DNA from 3 places in the Paenibacillus campi genome. Region 3 is predicted to be linked to each of the others. Evidence: predicted binding sites of a transcription regulator. Region 3 holds the regulator's gene; each other region holds the start of a gene.
What was found. Region 3 encodes CtsR, which represses protease genes until heat stress. Its sites were predicted from a motif close to ATGGTCAATAAAGGTCAAACA; they were not measured.
Positions count from the first base shown of each region.

Region 1 (7,039 bases), on a different contig from region 3:
CTGTAAAAACGGATCAGGTAGTGAGCCGGTTTTGGTGTATAAAGCAGTTTGTTTCCAGTATAACGAGGCTAAGTACACCGGAGCCTGTTTAACGATAAGGCTGTTATGAATAAGCTTTATTGCCTATGACATAAAATGAACCGACGAATTATATTTTTAGATGCGATATATTGCTACATACTACATGTTTCTGCATACGCTATGTAGTAAAATGTGCACCGGATAGAGGAAGTTTTTGCTACATCGCGCCAAAACCAAGTTGAATTTTAACTTTGATTATGTCTTAAACTATTGATAAATAAGAGATTGAAACAGCCTTGAAATATAGGTGTTTTTAATAAATGTAGTTAACATTGCAGCAATATTTTACGTGTATGGCGTTAATAGATGGGCTGTATGCTGTTCAAGGTGTAATTAATTGAGATCAGGGAGGACATATTTTATATGAAGTTATCCAAATCAAGCATAATCGGACTATCGATTACATTATCCGTATTTACCGGTACGATCGGGGGCAGCTACGCAAGTGCAGCAGCGGTTCCAGCATCGATCACACCGGTGAAGCCAGAGTGGGGCTATGTGATCGATACATATAAAAACAATACGAAAGATCATCTCACCCCTGAATCTAATCCAATTATCGGTACATTGTCAGGCTTTAACAAGCTGTGGACACCAGGTAAAACATGGGATTCCGGTACGATGCTAAACCCGAAGCTGCTGAATGAAAATATCGAGAAAGTGATCCAAATCGCTCACAAGCGGACAGCCGAGCAAGAGCAGCGCGCCTATCTGGATGATCGTCGCAATCAGAGCTACAGCATTATGGACGGTATGGGCAAACTAACCGATCTTTACCGTAAAGAGGCGGGGGCGACGACAACGATTACCGAAGTTCCTGCTGATGCGACGACCCAAAAACATGAAGATGAAGGCAACGATGCCGGCGATCCAAATTCCAAGCTGGGCAATGTCGTTAGCCTGGTCAAAAAACTGCGCGGCGATTATTCGTCCAGCAATCCGTCCAAAATGTATTTTGGCTATAAACGTCCATTCCGTTGGAGTACGGAAGCTTCGGTCATTCCAACACTGGTGCCGCAAATTAAGTCCGATCCGAGCACAGACGGCGGTTTTCCAAGCGGGCATACGAATGCAGCGTATTTGTCCGCGATTGCGATGGCATATGCGTATCCAGAGCGTTATCAAGAGCTGCTGACCCGTGCCTCCGAGTTGGGCAATGATCGCATCGTAGCGGGTATGCATTCCCCGTTTGATGTAATCGGTGGGCGGATGATGGCGACTGCGCTATCTGCGGCTATTTTGAATGATCCGGACAATAAGCAGTTGAAGCAGGCGGCATATACGCAGGCACAGCAGGTACTTGCTGATCAACAGGGCACAGGAACCGACCGTTTTGCCAATTATGTCTCTAATAAACAAGCATACAATGAGCGTTTAACCTACGGTTTCCCGCAAGTGTCTGCGACAGACAAGCCAGTAGCAGTGCCTAAAGGTGCCGAAGTATTGCTGGAAACACGTCTGCCATATTTGAGTGATGCACAGCGTCGCTCGGTACTGGCAACAACCGGTTTGGCATCCGGTTATCCGGTGTTGGATGATCCGGAAGGTTGGGGCAGATTGAATCTGTTTGCGGCAGCAGATGGATTTGGTGCTTTTCCGAATGATGTAATCGTTACGATGGATGCTGCCAAAGGCGGTTTTAATCGTCAAGATACGTGGCGCAACCGTATTTCCGGTAAAGGCGGTCTGACCAAACAGGGGAGCGGTACACTGCAACTGGCAGGCAAAAATAGCTATACTGGCGCAACGATTGTGGATGCAGGTACGCTGGAAGCCAAAAACGGTTATGCATTTGGACGTGGTAATGTGTCCAATGCAGGCGGCGTACTGTCCGAGCAAATCAACGGCTGGCTCGTTATCGGTGGTAATTACAAACAATCGCCTAAAGCTACACTAGAGCTGAACATCGGCAGCAAAGCGGATTTGCTTAAAATTGACGGTACCGCTATGTACGGTGGCAAGCTACAGCTGAATTTTACGAATAGTTATATTCCTGCTAACGGCAGCAAAATTATAATTAGCGCACCAACAGCTAAACACGGTCAATTCGCCTCCGTCCAAGTAACCGGTCTGCCTAAAGGTTATAGTGTGAAGCCGGTCTACAGTAATACAAGCGTGAAGCTGCAAGTCGTATCCAAATAATTTGAATGTTGTTATTGCGAATGATACGGATCGTTTGCCTAAAGCCTAATAAATGATTCATTTCATCGGCTAAGCTCGATACTATGCGATGTATATGTGCTGATGGTTGCCAACAAACCGAATAAACGATGGAATTGATCCCCCTTCCAGCCTCGGGAAATTATGCTGGACAGGGGGGTTTTTATCGATAAATGGCTAGTAAAATGGATGGAATATGATCATACTGAGTGTAAGTGGGACACATAATGAGCATGGAGTGTGCTGCTGCTTACATCAAAAGGAGGATTCTAATGTCTTATAAATATGTGCAATACGAGCTTACGTGCGGCAATGGAACATATGCCAATGAAAGTCTGAATGCTTCATTATTTCAGGAGCTGATTAGCGAGCTGGAACTGTATGATTTTATCGTGTTGGAGCCGTCCGTTCCGCTTGAAGGCAGTCTGTATTTGCAAGCGACAACGCTTGAGGAAGCAACTGCACGTAGACCACAGATCATAGTGGAGATTCGTGTGCAGCAAAAGCAAGATTTGCACCCATTCCGGCATTATCGGCTAATGACGGAGCATAATGAGCGAGTATTGCGCTTGTTTTTAGAGTATTGGGGAGAGCAACGTTTGCCAGATGTGGAGCTTGACGGTTGGCAAGAAGTGACAGACGAGTTCTAGAGGATATGCTTTGAAAACGAGTGCTTGCTTAGTTAATGGAATGGAGCGGATGGACTGACGGCGGTTACACGTCGGCATTAATAAGTTGTATACAAAAATATTTTCGGAAACTATCTGTAATCTATTGACATTATACGTAGATGCGGTATAATAGTCAAAGAAAGTCAAAGTCAGAAAGAGTTGATCAAATATCAAATTGACCTTTTCTGACTATAGTAGTTTAAGTTTATAGTTATGTAAGTTTATCGCATTTTAAGCGATTGTATTCCAAGTCGCAGCTTGTTGTATGCTGTGCCCGCTGATTTGGGTTTACATGATCAGTGGTATGCTGTTCGTTCCAATTCGAATGTAGTGCTGAATCTTTTCCGTAGCAGATACGGAATTTTATTAATGAAAGGGGTAATGATTCATGCGTTGTCAACATTGTCATCAAAACGAAGCAACTGTTGGAGTTCAATTTACAGTTAATCATAAATCGGAAAAAATGTTTCTCTGTCAAGATTGTTATGCCAAACTGAATAGCGGTGTTCCTTTTAATACAGGCTTTGGTTCGTCCGGTCAAGGCAAGTCACCGTTGGATGAGTTTTTTAAAGGTTTTATGCAATCGCCGTCAGCACATGCTAACGGTGCTGCAAGTCAGCCCGCGGCTGGCACGCGCACACAAACCCGTCGCGGCGGAGGCGGTATACTTGATCAGCTTGGTCGCAATCTGAATGATGCGGCGCGCGAAGGTCGAATCGATACGGTGATCGGGCGCGATGAAGAAATCGAACGTACGATTGAAATTATTAATCGCCGTAACAAAAACAATCCGGTATTGATCGGTGAACCAGGTGTTGGTAAAACAGCTATTGCCGAAGGGTTAGCATTGCGCATTATCGAAGGCAAAGTGCCATCCAAGTTGCTGCACAAAGAAGTGTATTCGCTCGATGTCGCTTCACTCGTAGCTGGCACCGGTATTCGCGGACAATTTGAGGAAAAAGTCAAACAACTGATCGCCGAACTGGAACAACGTAACAATGTGCTGTTGTTCATCGATGAGATTCATCTGCTCGTTGGTGCCGGTTCTGCCGAAGGTTCGATGGATGCGGGCAATATGCTGAAACCTGTACTCGCCCGTGGCGATTTGCAGGTGATCGGTGCCACAACATTGAAAGAATATCGTCAAATTGAAAAAGATGCTGCACTAGAGCGTCGTTTCCAGCCGGTCATGGTCGATGAGCCAACCGTAGAAGAAACGGTGGCGATTTTGAACGGGCTGCGTCCTAAATATGAGCAATACCACGGTGTACGTTATGCGGACGAGGCGATCGCTGCTTGTGTACAACTGTCCCATCGTTATATTCAAGACCGCTTTTTGCCAGACAAAGCGATCGATCTGCTCGATGAAGCAGGTGCCAAGCTGAATTTGGCGGCTTCAGCGAATGATGACAGCCAGCTGCGTAGTCGCTTAGAGCAAGTGCGTGCAGCCAAAGAACAGGCGACCGCTGCCGAGCAATATGAACGTGCTGCCGAGCTGCGTGATGAGGAAGCTATTTTGCTGGAAAGCTTAAGCAAAGGGATTAGTGCCAGCGCACCGTCTGAAGTGCTTGTGCAACATATTCAGCAAATCGTAGAACGCAAAACCGGCATTCCAGTCGGCAAGCTGCAACAAGATGAACAAAACAAAATGAAAAATCTGGCAGCTCGTCTGGAAGGCAAAGTGATCGGTCAGCAGGAAGCGGTCGAAAAAGTCGCCAAAGCGATTCGTCGCAGCCGTGCCGGGTTAAAACAGCAACACAAACCGATCGCCTCATTCCTGTTTGTCGGCCCAACTGGGGTCGGTAAAACCGAACTGTCCAAATCACTTGCCGAAGAACTGTTCGGTCAAAAAGATGCGATGATTCGACTCGATATGAGTGAATATATGGAGAAACATGCCGTGTCCAAGCTGATCGGTTCGCCTCCAGGTTATGTCGGTCATGACGAAGCCGGTCAATTGACCGAGCGTGTACGCCGCAATCCGTACAGCATTATTTTGCTTGATGAGATTGAAAAAGCGCATCCTGATGTGCAAAATATGTTTTTGCAAGTGCTGGATGACGGACGTTTGACCGACAGCCAAGGGCGTACGGTAAGTTTCAAAGATACCGTAATCATTATGACATCGAATGCAGGTATCGTAGATAAAAAGATGACGGTCGGTTTCTCGGCACCAAAAGCCGATCAAACCCGTTCATTGCTCGATTCGCTGGGCGCTTATTTCCGCCCGGAATTTCTGAATCGATTTGATGCGATCATTCCGTTTGCTTCACTGAAACAAGATGATCTCGTCCAGATCGTTGATCATATGCTGGATGACATTGAGTCCACATTGAGTGAACAGGGCATTGTGCTGCATGTGTCGGATGAAGCGAAGCAAAAGCTGTCCCAGCTTGGCTACAATCCTGACTTTGGCGCCCGTCCGTTACGCCGCGTAATCCAGCAATATGTGGAAGACGGCATTACCGATCTGGTGCTCGATGATGAGCAGGTGCAAAGCATTCAGGTTGAAGTACAAGACGATATGATCCAGGTCGTCAAAGCTAGTTAATGCCGGCGCTGACGAGCAGGAAGGCAGCTTACTGCTATTACAGCATGGCAATTTGATTGAGCGGTGAGCAGGGTGAATACTGGATAATTGCTGTAAATAAACAATTTGAAATAGGAAAAGCACCGCCCCCTCCCGGCGTGTGAATAGCGGATATGCCAGTTGGCAATATGCTATCATGCACAAGCAGGAGCGATGGAGCGGTGCTTTTTGATCGTGTGTTGTCATGCTTTTGGTTGTGTTTCGTTAAGCTGTCATTTGGCTGTCAGCCGTATCGTGTATACGGTTATGCCAATGATTAATGGTGTATTTCCACTGAATTAATATCTTCACGTCCGTTATGTTGTACTTCGTCCGGCAAGTACAAATTATGCCCTGGCTGTTTGTTCTCCCAATAGATGGAAGCGTACAAACGCTGTGGGCTAACGAGCGGCGAGCCGCCATTAATGCGTGGGATGGCGAGCGGATTGTCATTACGGGATGCTAAACCGAGCGTCGTCGTAAACGCATATTTAATACCTTCATCTTTGGCAATTTGCTGCACTTCAGGTGTGTACAAACCGTACGGATACGCAAACGAATCGATCGGATGCGCATTTAGCGTTTTTAACTGATCGATACAGGTGGACAGATCGGTACTGATACGTGCTAAATATTCGCCTGGCGATTCTTTGGTGCCATGTTTGACGAGCGGTGCAGTTAGCGCATCGGTTGTGGCGCTCGTTTTGTAATGTAGATGATTCGTATGCACTTGCACTTCCGTATTAGGATCAGCGGCGATCATACTTTTGATTTCCTGCCGTGTCATATGCGGTGTATAAACAAGCGCCCCTTTGCTAAAGTCACCGGTAATGACAAAGCTGACGCCGGAAATGCCACGCTCTTTCATAATCGGATAAGCGGTTGTATAAAAGTTTTCGTAACCATCGTCAAATGTGACCAGTACGGCATTTTCCGGCACTGAGCCACTTTTCATAAAGGAACGGAATTGCTGCAATGTAATGAAATTCATCCCTTTGGAACGAAGAAAATCAAGCTGAGCGGCAAACTGATCCGGCGTAATAATATCGCCGCCTTTTTCCGTCGGACTCATATCGTGATACATCAATACCGCTACATGGTCGTCATACAACTTTGTTTTTGGAACGTGGTTAAATTGCTCTACCGGAGGCAGCTCGCTTTCCGATAGTGTTGCTGGCGTAGCGGATGTATGGTTACTAGAGTGATGTGATTCCGCTTCTGTGCGAGTTTCTGTACCAAGCACTCTTTCTAGAGGACCATTGTCCAAATAGAGGGCGAGTAGAACAGCGGCTGCGCCAACGAGAAATGCGCCTAAAGTGAGTAAAATTGTTTTAAACCATACCATGATCGAATTCCCCTTTGATCTCTGTAATAGGACAGTTTCTTAAATGTATATCGGCTAGGTGATAGGTAGAGATTAGGGGGGAATTCAATTTTGTTAGCTGTTTTAAACTAAGTTTGTCTCATTGTACATATTTTTGTCGATTGTCGTCTACGTTATGTCTGCGGCAGGGAATGCGGCTGATACGTAACCTCAACGTCAATATGGCGACCAGCT
Region 1 is NZ_JAXSQZ010000001.1:597,759-604,797, forward strand. It holds gene U1I11_RS02320 (acid phosphatase) at 445-2,223, shown strand; gene U1I11_RS02325 (hypothetical protein) at 2,514-2,891, shown strand; gene U1I11_RS02330 (ATP-dependent Clp protease ATP-binding subunit) at 3,301-5,463, shown strand; gene U1I11_RS02335 (polysaccharide deacetylase family protein) at 5,759-6,826, opposite strand; gene ade (adenine deaminase) at 6,979-7,039, opposite strand, start outside.
Region 1: the regulator CtsR is predicted to act here: its motif matches at 3,085-3,105, upstream of U1I11_RS02330 (ATP-dependent Clp protease ATP-binding subunit).

Region 2 (7,039 bases), on a different contig from region 3:
CCGTTCCCATAATCATATCGATCTGATCATCATTTTGCAGCAATGTGTATGTTTTGACAGTTGGCTCATAACGAAGTGTCACTCCGATCGAATCGCGTAGCAGGACAACCGGAATCATCGTGCTGCCATCAATGAGCAAGCCGCTTTGCGGCAGACGTGTACCGTTCCATTCCAATTTCACCTCGCGTGGCGTTGCTTCAGTAGACGCCGCATTCGCTGTAGTGACGACGCTGCATAATAGCAGCATACTCGTTAACAGCATCATGGAATGGCGTACAAATTTCTTGTTTAACATGGTGACGCTCCCCTCTTTGTGTTATCCCTGTCTCCTATGTGCTCCATATAAGGTTACGCACCGGGCGGGATTATGTGTTGAGATTCATGTAAAATGATGCGATAGATCGCGTACGGCGATATGGTGATAGCCTACGCTTAGGACGAACGATACGATAGCGAGCCGGAATGTGACTTAGCAATTAAGCCCTTTTCTGTTATATACCCCAAATTGCCGGGAATTGTTGCAACATTTGCCTTTACTTAATCGTTTACCAGGTATCAAGCTGAAGGGGTGAATGATGAATGAAACGAACCAAATCTATTACTTCCCTGTTACTCGCAGGTACATTGCTTACAGGTGTAATGATGAGCGTCGCATTGCCAGGCGCAAGCTCGGCGTATGCTGCTGAGACGACACAGCCAGCGGCTACAGGCGTCATTAATGTAAGCGGAGATGGTAAGCTATCGGTTAAGCCAGATATCGCGTATGTATCGATTGGAGCACAGACAACGGCGGCAACGGCTGCCAAAGCACAAGCATCCAATGCACAGAAGATGAACAAGCTAACCGCATTGTTAAAAAAATGGTCGATTCCACAGTCCGATATTCAAACCGTACAATTTTATGTTCAGCCCAACTACAACTATAACGACAAGGACGGGCAAAAAGTTACAGGTTATACTGCATATCATACACTTCAAGTAAAATATCGCGATCTGGATAAAATCGGACAGTTGCTTGATGATGCAGCCGCTGCCGGTGCTAACAATGTAGGCTCGGTCAACTTTGATGTCGAAAACCCGCAAACGTATGAAGATCAGGTGATCGCCAAAGCGATGGCAAATGCAGCAGCCAAAGCAGGCTCGATTGCTAAAGCAGCTAATCGCACACTAGGCGAGCTATTATCGGTGAGTGAATCAGGCTCGGTTATGCCGCCAATCGTCATGCAGCGTTCCGAAGCCGCTACGAGCGATATGAGTGCAGGTGGTACATCGGTTCAACCAGGCATGATTGAACTGAATGCGACATTAACGGTTCAATATGCGATGAAGTAAGCGCACAAAGTTGGAAATGTCATTTTTGTAAAATACGATACAAAGCTGCACAGTCATAACAGTCATCCCCAGTCGGATGCTGCTACAGGCTGTGCAGTTTTGTTTCAATGGCTTCATATTACAGGTAAATACGTACAATGATAAGCATCGTTTCAGTATACTGCTTGTTTGCTAAACCGAAGCAATTCGAAAAATGGAAACGGTGCGTTTTATGCAATCCGCTCGGCAACAGCATATTTATTTACATTTTTATTACTTTTAGCAAGAGCTGAATGACTATGTTGTCACTCTGTTTTAAGCAGTTTGTAAATCAAGAGGCTACAAAGCCGTATATACTAAGCAATGTTGAGTTTAAATCAAACAAACAGAACAGGAGAGATCGATCATGAACACGCAGCATAAACTGAAAAGTACAAACCATCTCCAAAAAATAGCCGCGCTGGTGCTAGCAACGACGCTTGCCGCTGCAGGCACAATCGCTATTTTGCCAGGGGGCGCTCCTTCCGCCTATGCAGCGGCAACAACAAGCCAAAAAGTGAACAAATCCGTTGTATATGTACAAGTAGAAGGTAAAGCCGTATCGACGCAGGGCATGCTTAGCAAAGCCGGCAAAACGCTGGTGCCGCTGAAAGACGCCGCCAAGGCGCTGGGTGCTACGGTTACTTATGATGCCAAAACACATAATGTTATCGTCACAAAAGGCAAGCAAACGTCCGCTTATATGATCTATAGTGATGCCGATACTGACAATCTGTTTGTTACCTTTAATGGCGGCGCACTTGGCGCAAGCTATGACGGTCAAGTGGTCAAAGGGGTATCGTATGTAGAAGCAAAGGCACTGTCTGAGCCATTCGGTTATCGTACTGTCTGGAACAAAGCGACCAACACCGTCAACTTCACCACCGTAGGTGTAAACGCATTGACCGTAACGCCAACAAAGCTTGCCGATCCGATCAACAATAAATACACTACCGTCGATGTGATCTATCCGGTTGTGAGCGGTCTGACGAATGAGGCGGCGCAAACGGCGATCAACAAAGCGCTGAAAGCGCATTTTGATCAATATCTTGCCGTGACGAAAAAGCAGGTTGAAGAAGCAGGCGCTCCGTATTCCAAAGATATGAGCTATGAAATCGATGGCGGTTATCAAGTGACCTACAACCAGAACGGTGTGATTAGCTTCCTGCTGACCGATTATCAGTTCCTCGGCGGTGCGCATGGCGATAACTTGATGACAGGCATGACGTTCTCAATCAAAGATGGCAAAGCGATCAAACTGGACGATCTGCTGAAATCCAATCCTTCCTACCGCCAAGATATCAAAAAAATGCTGCAAAGCGACATTAAAAAACAAAGCGATACGATGGGCTATTCGCTGGAACAATTCAATGATCTGACCAAAAACTCCAGCACGTATCTGGATAACTACTATCTGACCGATAGCGGTTTTGATGTATTTTTCCAAAAATACGATATCGCCCCAGGCGTATCCGGCAATCCGGAATTCCATTTCACATTTAGCCAATTGCTGAAAAAAGGCACGAATCCGCTGAAAGCATATCAATAAAAGCTGTTGTTTTATCCAAACCGGGTAATCTGTGTAGACGACAAGTCGCGCGAATTGCCCGGTTTTTCTATTCCACTTCATGTAACCTAATAAAGCTAAATTATTGATGTAGGAGGAGCTGTATGTTGCCATCATAGGAGCTGCCAACCTAATCGAATCAGAGCATCAGAGCGCATAGATCGTCTAGTTTGTTGTGCTTATCCGCCTATCGGCATACCAAAAAGCTGCAACGGCTCATGCCATTGCAGCTTTTGTTTGTTCTATCCATTCGAACAGGAATCGTAATCAGATGCCCTGTGGAGGTGTTTTTTCGATCACTTTATCGATCAGACCATAATCGGCAGCTTCGGCAGCGGTCATGAAATAGTCACGATCGGTATCGCGCTCGATGCGATCGAGCGGCTGGCCTGTGCGATCAGCCAAAATTTTGTTCAGCTTGTCGCGCATTTTCAAAATACGACGCGCTCTAATCTCGATATCGGTCGCTTGACCTTGTGCACCACCGAGCGGTTGGTGAATCATCACTTCACTGTTAGGCAATGCAAAACGTTTACCTTTTGCACCGGCATTGAGCAGGAATGCACCCATACTTGCCGCCATGCCAACACAGATCGTGGACACATCGGCTTTAATAAATTGCATTGTATCGTAAATCGCCATACCTGCGGTAATGGAACCGCCAGGGCTGTTAATGTAAAGGTGAATGTCTTTTTCCGGGTCTTCGGCTTCCAGGAACAGCATTTGTGCAATAATCGCGTTCGCTACTACATCATTCACTTCCGAACCGAGAAAGATAATGCGGTCTTTCAGCAGACGGGAATAAATATCATAGGCACGTTCGCCTCGACTGCTCTGTTCAACGACCATTGGGATATAACTCACTAGAAACCCTCCTTAAGTTACGATCATCATAAATGTCATTATATAGTGGAATTTCAGGTCAAACAATGACCATAATCATTTGTTCTTACCACATTATAGGTTAGTTCAAACTAAAAGTCAAAGAAAGTCAAACTATCCATCCTAAAAATGCCTAATTTACTGGAAATTAGGTTAATAAACAGAGAGTTTGTATAGTTACACTATGATCGGCACATATAAAAATAACCAGCATCTGCTGGTTAACATCGATCAAGCACGGATCATTTCCGCAACATAAAACATGTATGTAGTTAACAATTGTCTGCTATAACTGATAATGGAACGTTATGTGATACATGATCATACTGATCCCAAACTGTTGGAATCAAACCGAAACAGTTTGCACAACCGCTCAGTCAGCAAAAGTACACAATTGTAAAAATTAAAATGGCGCGCCCGCCAAGAATCGAACTTGGATCTCAGGCTTCGGAGGCCTACGTCATATCCATTGGACCACGGGCGCAAATAAGCAACAGCAAGAATGATTATAGATGAAACAACTTTAAAAAGCAAGGTATGCCCTTACAAAAATTATTACGCCAACCTTCCATAAATAGTTGTCGTCCATACTTGCTTCTACATCGAAAATTGGTTAATATAGATGTGGGACTTAAAAAGTTATGCCGGGACATTTTGAGTCCATATAACTAAGCCTGGTTAAAATGAATCACAATTACACTGAGCGAGATAAGTTGCAGGAGTGGAAAGCATGCGAAAATTATTGGAAATACAAAAGCAGCTTCTGCCCGATCTCACCGACGTACTAAAAAAAAGATACGCGATTTTGCATCAGGTTATGATGACAGGGTTAGTTGGGCGCAGATCACTCGCAGCTTCTCTGAACATGACAGAGCGCGTACTGCGCGCCGAAACCGATCTGCTCAAGGCGCAGGGACTACTGGAAATTGAGAGCACTGGGATGCGGGTGAGCGATGCAGGCAGACAACTGCTTGATGAGCTGGAACCGCTAATGGAGGAGCTACTTGGTTTGTCCGTTTTAGAGGATCGTATTCGTGAAGCTTACGGACTACAGCAAGTCATGATCGTGCCTGGAGATAGCGACACTTCGGTTAGTACGAAGCAGAATCTGGGACGAGCAGGCGCACGAGCGCTGCTCAGTGTGATGCGCGATGATGATATTGTGGCTGTAACCGGCGGGTTTACGTTGGCGGAGGTGGCTGAACAATTGAGCCCAACCTTACCAGCTCCGCTCAGGAATGCCTGGTTCGTTCCGGCAAGAGGCGGACTTGGCGAAAATATGGAATACCAGGCGAATTCCATCGTATCGACAATGGCGAAGCGGGTAGGCGCACAGTACCGGCTACTGCATGTACCCGACTTGCTGCGTAAAGACGCATACGAGCTGTTGTACGAGGATGAGAATATACGCGAGATCGTCGAATTCATTCGCCGTGCTAGAATTATCATTCATGGCATCGGTGATGCGATGGAGATGGTTCGGCGGCGGCGCCTTGATCCGCAGCTCGTCGAAGAAATTCGCGGTGCAGGAGCGGTGGCGGAATCGTTTGGGCATTACTTTAATGCGGAAGGTCAGACGGTGCATCATATGCTGACGCTTGGCTTGCAGCTTGAAGATATCGCCAATGCGGAAATTGTAATCGGCATCGCCGGCGGTCGCAGCAAAGCAAGCTCGATTCACGCTGTACTTAAATTCGGCCAGGAGGATATACTGGTCATCGATGAGGCTGCTGCACGGGAGATCGTAAAGGAACTGTAAGCTACGGCTACAACCCCTTTTCCGGCAGCCGCCCGCCAACACATGTTCATTTCTAGTGTTAGTGAACTTCTAACGGTGTTAGTGAACTTCTAACAGTGTTAACGAACTTCTAACAGTCTTAGCGAACTTTAAACACAAGATGAACAAGGATGTTTGCACTCGCAAACGATCGTACTTCTATTATCACTGTCTCGACTGGCTCAAGCAGCCATGTCTTGATTGCATAAATTTCAACAAACTTATTTCTGGGAGGAATTTACTCATGGTTAAAGTTGGTATTAACGGTTTTGGACGTATTGGACGCCTTGCTTTCCGTCGTATTCAAGACGTAGCAGGTATTGAAGTTGTAGCAATCAACGATTTGACAGATGCTAAAATGCTGGCACATCTTTTGAAATATGATACAACACAAGGTAAATTCAACGGTGACGTTGAAGTACACGACGGTTTCTTCAAAGTAAACGGCAAAGAAGTTAAAGTTCTGGCTAACCGTAACCCTGAAGAACTGCCTTGGGGCGAACTTGGCGTAGACATCGTTCTGGAATGTACTGGTTTCTTCACAACTAAAGAAAGTGCTGAGCTTCACCTGAAAGCCGGCGCAAAACGCGTTGTTATCTCCGCTCCAGCAACTGGCGACATGAAAACAATCGTTTACAACGTAAACCATGAAATTCTGGATGGTACAGAAACTGTAATCTCCGGCGCATCTTGCACAACAAACTGCCTGGCACCTATGGCAAAAACACTGCAAGACAAATTCGGTATCGTTGAAGGTCTGATGACTACAATTCACGCTTACACTGGCGACCAAAACACACTGGATGCTCCTCACTCCAAAGGTGACTTCCGTCGTGCGCGCGCAGCAGCTGAAAACATCATCCCTAACTCCACTGGTGCTGCAAAAGCAATCGGTCTAGTTATCCCTGAACTGCAAGGTAAACTGGATGGTTCTGCACAACGTGTACCAGTAGCAACAGGTTCCCTGACTGAGCTGGTTGTTGTACTGGAGAAAAACGTAACGGTTGACGAAGTAAACGCAGCAATGAAAGAAGCTTCCGACCCAGAAACTTACGGCTACACAGAAGACGAAATCGTATCTTCCGACATCAAAGGCATCACTTTCGGTTCCCTGTTCGATGCGACACAAACTCGCGTTCTGACTGTTGGCGACAAGCAACTCGTTAAAACTGTAGCTTGGTATGACAATGAAATGTCCTACACTGCACAACTCGTTCGTACGCTGGAATACTTCGCAAACAAAGGCTGATCCAGCTCTCTAGCTGAAATAAATATCAATTCCATAAAGCGGAAACAGAGCTCATTTGTTTCCGCTTTTTTCTAAGTTGGATGCTGATCGGGAGCATCCAGCCGTCTGCTCGGCTTATCATTGTCTGGCAGATGTTAGGTTGGATGGAATATCGGCATAATGCCGGCGGCAAAGAGGGTGCAGGCTTAGCAGCAGCGCAGAAGCTTGATGCTTC
Region 2 is NZ_JAXSQZ010000007.1:31,695-38,733, forward strand. It holds gene U1I11_RS16340 (stalk domain-containing protein) at 1-295, opposite strand, end outside; gene U1I11_RS16345 (SIMPL domain-containing protein) at 580-1,332, shown strand; gene U1I11_RS16350 (PdaC/SigV domain-containing protein) at 1,718-2,899, shown strand; gene clpP (ATP-dependent Clp endopeptidase proteolytic subunit ClpP) at 3,185-3,781, opposite strand; tRNA gene U1I11_RS16360 (tRNA-Arg) at 4,209-4,283, opposite strand; gene U1I11_RS16365 (sugar-binding transcriptional regulator) at 4,530-5,558, shown strand; gene gap (type I glyceraldehyde-3-phosphate dehydrogenase) at 5,821-6,825, shown strand.
Region 2: the regulator CtsR is predicted to act here: its motif matches at 3,895-3,915, upstream of clpP (ATP-dependent Clp endopeptidase proteolytic subunit ClpP).

Region 3 (7,039 bases):
ATTTTTCGTACGACGGCTCAGCACTTGGATGACGCGCTCGATTTCTTTGCTGCGTCCGATTACCGGGTCCAAATTGCTGTCTTTGGCAATTGCCGTCAGGTCGCGGGCGAGACTATCCAATGTCGGCGTGCTCACATTGGCAGGTGTGCCGTGATGACTCGATACGGCTTCATTGCTGCCCAGAAGCTGCAATACTTGTTGACGCGCTTTGTTCAGGCTGATGCCCAAATTGTTCAGTACTCGGGCAGCGACGCCTTCACCTTCACGGATCAGACCGAGCAGGATATGCTCTGTACCCACATACGTATGACCAAGCTTACGCGCTTCGTCCATCGACAGCTCGATGACTTTTTTGGCGCGCGGAGTGTAAGCAATATTCGTAGGTTGCTCTTGGCCACGACCGATTAACGATTCAACCTCGTCCTGAATTTTTTCAAGTCCAAGACCGAGACCGATTAACGCTTTAGCGGCGATGCCTTCGCCCTCACGAATCAATCCGAGCAAAATATGCTCTGTACCGATGTTATTATGACCGAGACGAACCGCTTCTTCCTGTGCCAGGGCCAGGACTTTTTGCGCCCGCTCCGTAAATCTGCCAAACATCATATTCAAGCACCTCCACGGTTTAGTCTTCTGCGTGTACATCACTTAGTGTATCGCGGATCATCTGCGCCCTGTACATATCGCGTTCTCCTGATCCCATTTTAACACCGAACGTTTTCTGAAGGAAACCCGGTTGTGTCATAATCAGCAATTCGTTCATCTGACCTGCCGAAGCACGGTCGATCAAACCGAGGTCCACACCGAGCCGCACATCGGATATGCGCTGAAACGCTTCCTTCGCATCCATCATCGTTGCATACGTCAAAATGCCATACGAGCGCATAATCCGGTCGGTAATACGCAGGCGCGATTCGCCCAGCAGCCGACTGCGTGCATGTTGTTCGTATTCGATAATCTGCATGACTACACTGCGCAAATTATCGATAATTTCCTGTTCAGACAGACCGAGTGTAATCTGATTGGAAATTTGAAAAATATTCCCGAGTGCTTCGCTACCTTCACCATACAACCCACGCACTGCCAAACCGACCTGCGATACCGCTGCTAAAATGCGGCCGATCTGATTCATAATCGCCAATGCAGGCAAATGCAGCATGACCGATGCGCGCAGCCCGGTGCCCAAATTAGTCGGGCAACTGGTCAAATATCCACGCCGATCATCAAACGCATAGTCAACGACACGTTCAAATGCATCATCGATCGCGGTAGCACGCTGCCATGCTTCTTCCAATTGGAAGCCCGGATACAAACACTGGATGCGCAAATGATCTTCCTCGTTGATCATAATGCTCACCGATTCATTCTCCGCCAGCAATACCGCTCCAGCGCGTGAGTCATGGATCAAATTCGGACTGATCAGATGCTTCTCCATTAACACTTCCTTGTCCACATCATCCAGCTCATCCAACATAAGCGGTTCAAACGGTCCCTGCGCTTGCACACCTTCATCATGCAGCGCAGCGGTCAGTCGTTCACGCACTTGCTGGGCTTGCTCGGTGGAAGCGATAATCGGGAATGGCTGATGCACCAGATTGCGGGCAATTCGCACCCTGCTGCTGATTACAACGTCCGCATAATCTCCGCCTTTTTGCATCCATTCACTCAAAGGCTTTTCGGTAAAACGGAGATTCGACATACGTCATTCCTCCTTATAACTCCTGTGAAATTTGCTTGTCCAGCTCGCGAATCTGATCCCGCAGCTGCGCTGCCTGTTCAAATTCTTCTTCAGCGATACGTTGCTGCATTTGCTGGCGCAGCTCGTTCACCTGCTGCCTTGCTTTGATCTGTTTACCTGCACGAGCAGGCAGTTTTCCCGCATGCGCGGTACTGCCATGCACACGCTTAAGCATCGGATCAAGCTGACGGTCAAACGTTTCGTAACACGAGCTACAACCAAACCGTCCCAGCTTACGGAACTGTGCATAGGTCATTCCGCATTCCGGACATTGCAGCTGCTGTGTCGGCATACCGGTCGCCTTCGCTTTGTTACCTGCATCAAAATCCATCAATCCGGATAACAGATTATGGATAGAAAAGCCGCCGGAAGTGCCTGGGATCAGCTCTCCCTTTTCACGCGCACAATGCTCGCAAATGTGAAACTCAGTCTTTTCGCCATTTACGATTTTGGTGAAATGCAGGGTAGCCGGTCGCTGCTGGCATTCCTGACAAATCATTCAAGTAACCCCCTTCTCCCGAGTGATCAAGAACCGAGCAAGGCGATTAACATCGCTTTCATCATTCTTGCACGCACTTCATCTCTATAGGGAAGATTGATTGAAATGACATCTCTACATACAACCGCACGCATCAGTTCAGCTTCACGCTTGGAAATAAGCCTTGCTTCCGACAGCTGATAAATCAGCCCTTCGGCAGCGCTCTGGCTCATACTTTGACCGATACTTTCGTGGATATGGGTATGAATCGTCGATTGCGCAGGTAGCTCAATCCGCCGAATGCGAATATAACCGCCGCCACCACGCTTACTTTCCACCAGATAGCCTTTTTCCAGCGTAAAGCGAGTGCTGATTACATAATTGATCTGTGATGGTACACAGGAAAATTGGTCAGCCAAATCATTACGCTGAATTTCCAGTGCGCCTTCACCTTCCTGAAGCATGCGTTTTAAATATTGTTCGATAATGTCGGAGATATTACGCATCGTATCCTCCTCCATGTATAGTTAAAACATGAATTCGTCAATGATAATATCAAAGTCCACATAAATAACAATTAACCATATCATTCATGGTCAGAAACGAATGCATAACACAGTTATTGTGACATTTAGGTTACTATTTCCAAATATCACAACATCCATTTCCAGTGTTTATCATTCCCCAACACAAGATGCAATGAACAGGAGTTTGCCTAGCAAAATATCGTTCCTGTGGCTAACAGTAATGAAAGCCATTGCTCGCTGACTTTGACTTTCTTTGACTTTATAATATTATACCATAAAATTCCGGTTTGCCAAGAGGAGAACGGTGTTTTGGTGTTTTACAGTGTGATCTTTGATTTGCTTTTCTTCAGCAAAGTGTTTGGCTTTGAGAAGCAGTACGCAAGCTTATGATGGAAAGTATCATTTATATCCGCTTAACATTCATCCTGTTGACTCCTTCCTCCACATCCTGTACACTGTGACAAAATCCATATTCGGCAAATCGCCTGTGAAGGGAATCCAACCCGGAGGCGTTCTCGTCAAGGCGTTACTGCGATATAGCATCATGATCGGTTGCAGTAATGTCCCTAAGTTAAACGGTATTCGCCCGTTATCGCGGAACCTGAGTGGATCGGAGGCTGTTGTCTCTGATTAAATTGGGTGGCACCGCGAGCAGAACGCTCCTCGTCCCAAGTTGATGAGGAGCGTTCTTTGTGTTTTGCCAAATAAGCGGCAGCGCAGATGCTGCCCTCTGCCAAAGGAGCGAATACCGATGTTAGACATTCAGTACATCCAGCAACATGCCACTTTGCTACAGGACATTGCCACCAAAAAACATATCCAGCTGTCGATTGACGAGCTACTGCACACGTATCAGGCGCGCAATCAACTGATGCAGCAAATGGAGCAGCTACGCCAACAGCGCAATCAGCTTACCCGCCAGATCGGCGCACAGATGAAACAACAGCAAACAGCTGCCAAGACGAGCAGCCACAATCATCCTGCTGAACGTCCACAGACGCCAATCGTGTATGCCAACGATGATCGTGAACAGAGTGCCAAGGCGAGCGGTACACTCCCAACAGCGCACCAGCACGCTTATGCGCATGCTCCAGCCGATGCCGAGCAAATGCGCTTACTCGCCAAACACATCAATGCGCAATTGCAGCAATTGGAACCGCAAGCTGAACGGATTCAGCAACAATACGATACATTAATGAATCTTGTGCCCAATATCGTCGCGCCGGATACACCGGATGGACAGTGTGATGCAGACAATGTGGTGCTGAAGCAATATGGAACCGTGCCGGAGTTTCCTTTTCCGCTTAAAGATCATGTTGAACTTGGTGAGCTACACGGTTTATTTGATACCGCGAGAGGCGTGAAGGTGAGCGGTAGCCGCCAGTATTATTTAACAGGCAACGGTGTGCTGCTGCATCGTGCTGTACAGCAACTTGCCTTTGATCTGCTGCTTGGCAAAGGTTATACACCGCTGGAAGTGCCGATGCTAGTTAGAGGCGCAGCGCTGCAAAATACCGGCTTTTTCCCGCTCGGCATTGAGCAAACGTTTAAAATCGAAAACGAAGATCACTGGCTAACCGGCACATCGGAAGTCGCGCTCGTCTCGTATTATCAAAATGAAATCGTCGATCTCAGCGCTGGCGCCATCAAGCTGGCTGCCGCTTCGCAAAGTTTCCGCAGCGAAGTTGGTTCGGCGGGTAAAGATGTGCGCGGATTGTACCGTGTACACCAGTTTGCCAAAGTGGAACAAGTCATTGTGTGCGAAGCCGACCCGCAGCAATCAGAACAGATTCATGCGGAAATTACCGCCAATGCGGAACAACTGTTGCAATTGCTAGAACTGCCATACCAAGTTGTCGCCGTCTGCATCGGTGACATGTCGCAAAAAACGTACAAACAATACGATATCGAAACATGGATGCCCGGTCGTCAGGCGTATGGCGAAACCCATTCGTCGTCGAATTTGCATGACTTCCAAGCGCGCCGCGCTAATATTCGTTATCGGGCAGCAGACGGCAAACTGCGCTATTGTCACACACTCAATAACACCGCTGTCGCTTCGCCGCGTATTCTGATTCCGTTGTTGGAAAATCACCAGCAGGCAGATGGAAGTGTTTATATACCGGTGGCATTGCGTCCGTATTTGAATGGGATGGAGAAGTTGGAAATGGGGGTAGCGGATTGTGATTGATCGTTTGTGAAATACAGTTAATTTTAGCAGTGTGCAAACAGCCCGCTTTTACGCGGGCTGTTTGTGTGCTGTTGTAATTTCCATGTCCTCGCACGGAGAGCGACGCTAAAGCACATTTAGCTTACATTAATGCATTACCAATTTCAATCCACGCCCTCGCACGGAGAGCGACTGCGGGCACTTTCACCCCTTACACCACAAGGCATTTCACACCCAAAAGTGCGAACCTCCCTTTTAGGGTAGCCGAAAAGTCAGCAAAACACAATAAAAACGCCGCAATCCCTTGCCCAGCAAGGAGTGCGAACCTGCCAGGGATTTCATGTGAGCTTGGGGTTCGCACTTTTTGCATCCTTTTCCCACACTTGCCTTGCACGCTTCACTCGTTCTTCACAGCCCGATCCCTATTTTAATATCGCTCATTCCTAAGCTCATCCATCTTACAACAACAACAAAGCCGCTTCCTCAACCGAAGCGGCTCCATTTCAACACCAACATACCGACTACTCTTATCCTTAACTACATCCAATCGCTTTCCCACTGTCCATCCGACCTTTCCCCCACACTCACCCCTTCACCGATCCGGCAGCCAACCCTTCCACAATCCGGTTACTAAGCAGCAAAAACGCCACCAAAATCGGCACAATACTAATCATCAATGTCGCCCCAATCGCGCCCCAATCAGTCAAATATTGCCCGACAAAATTGTTCACCCCAACCGTTAACGTCTTCCACCGATCCGAGCTAATAAACGTATTCACAAACACAAACTCATTCCAGTTATAAATCATATTAATAATTGCAGTCGTAGCGATCACCGGCGAAGTGAGCGGCAACACAATTCGGAAAAATATCCGGTGCACCGAGCAACCATCGATTACGCCCGCCTCCTCAATTTCACGCGGAATCGCCTGATAAAAGCCGAGCAAAATCATAATCGTCACCGGCAAATTAAACGCCGTATACGATAAAATAACCGATAGCGGATTATCGATCAAATGCACATGTTTGAAAAAGTTAAACAGCGGGATCAATGTCGAATGCAGCGGAATCATCAACCCGATAATAAACAATCCCAGTACCAACTTGCTCAGCTTCCAATGCATCCGTGTAATTGCAAACGTCACCAAACTTGCCAGCGCAATCGTCAAAATGACCGCCACCACCGTATACCAGACACTGTTCAAAAAATACAAATTAATATGTCCCTGGCTCCACACCTTCGGATAATTGCTCCATTGCGGCTGTTGTGGCAGCGCAAACGGCGACATGCCAAACACTTCCTGATTCGTTTTTAGCGAAAACATAAACAGCCAAATTAACGGATAAATCTGAATAATCGCCAGTATACCCAGTACGAGATACAGCACACCAAAACCGAGCCGTCCGATCCATTTGGCGCCTACGCTTGTCTTCGTACCTGTATGGGATCGCTTACGTGCAGCAAATTCACTCATCTGCCCATTCCCTCCTTAGTATTGGACATCTTCGCTCGATGCCGTCAGTTTGCGAATCAACCAGGTCATCAACAAACAAATGACTAACAAAGCAAAGCCAACCGCACTGCCATAGCCAAAATTGTATTTGCTGAACGCTTCCCCATACATGTACGATGCCATGACCTCACTAGCATGGTTTGGTCCGCCCCCGGTCATGACAAAGATCAGGTCAAAATATTTGAGCGATCCGACCAGCGCAAGTACGATCGTCACTTTAAATACAGAGGCAATGAGCGGCAATTTTACGCGTGTTGCCACTTGCCACGGTGTCGCACCATCAATCGTAGCCGCTTCGACTACTTCCTCCGACACATTTTTCAATGCCGCATAATAAATGATGATATAAAAGCCCGCATACTGCCATACGATCGGTACGAAAATCGAATACAGCACGATATTCGGATCAGACAGCCATAACGGCGGATTTTCCACGCCAAATGCCATTAGCAAATTGTTTAGCATTCCATTCGACGGATCATAAATTTTCGACCACAATTGTGCAATCGCAACCGACGATAACAGCATCGGAATCAGATAAATTTTGCGAAACAGATTAGCACCTTTAATCCGGCTTGCTAACACCATCGATACCGCCAAATAAATAAACAG
Region 3 is NZ_JAXSQZ010000013.1:6,490-13,528, reverse strand. It holds gene clpC (ATP-dependent protease ATP-binding subunit ClpC) at 1-606, opposite strand, end outside; gene U1I11_RS20345 (protein arginine kinase) at 626-1,699, opposite strand; gene U1I11_RS20340 (protein-arginine kinase activator protein McsA) at 1,713-2,237, opposite strand; gene U1I11_RS20335 (CtsR family transcriptional regulator) at 2,264-2,722, opposite strand; gene serS (serine--tRNA ligase) at 3,495-4,934, shown strand; gene U1I11_RS20325 (carbohydrate ABC transporter permease) at 5,498-6,388, opposite strand; gene U1I11_RS20320 (carbohydrate ABC transporter permease) at 6,404-7,039, opposite strand, start outside.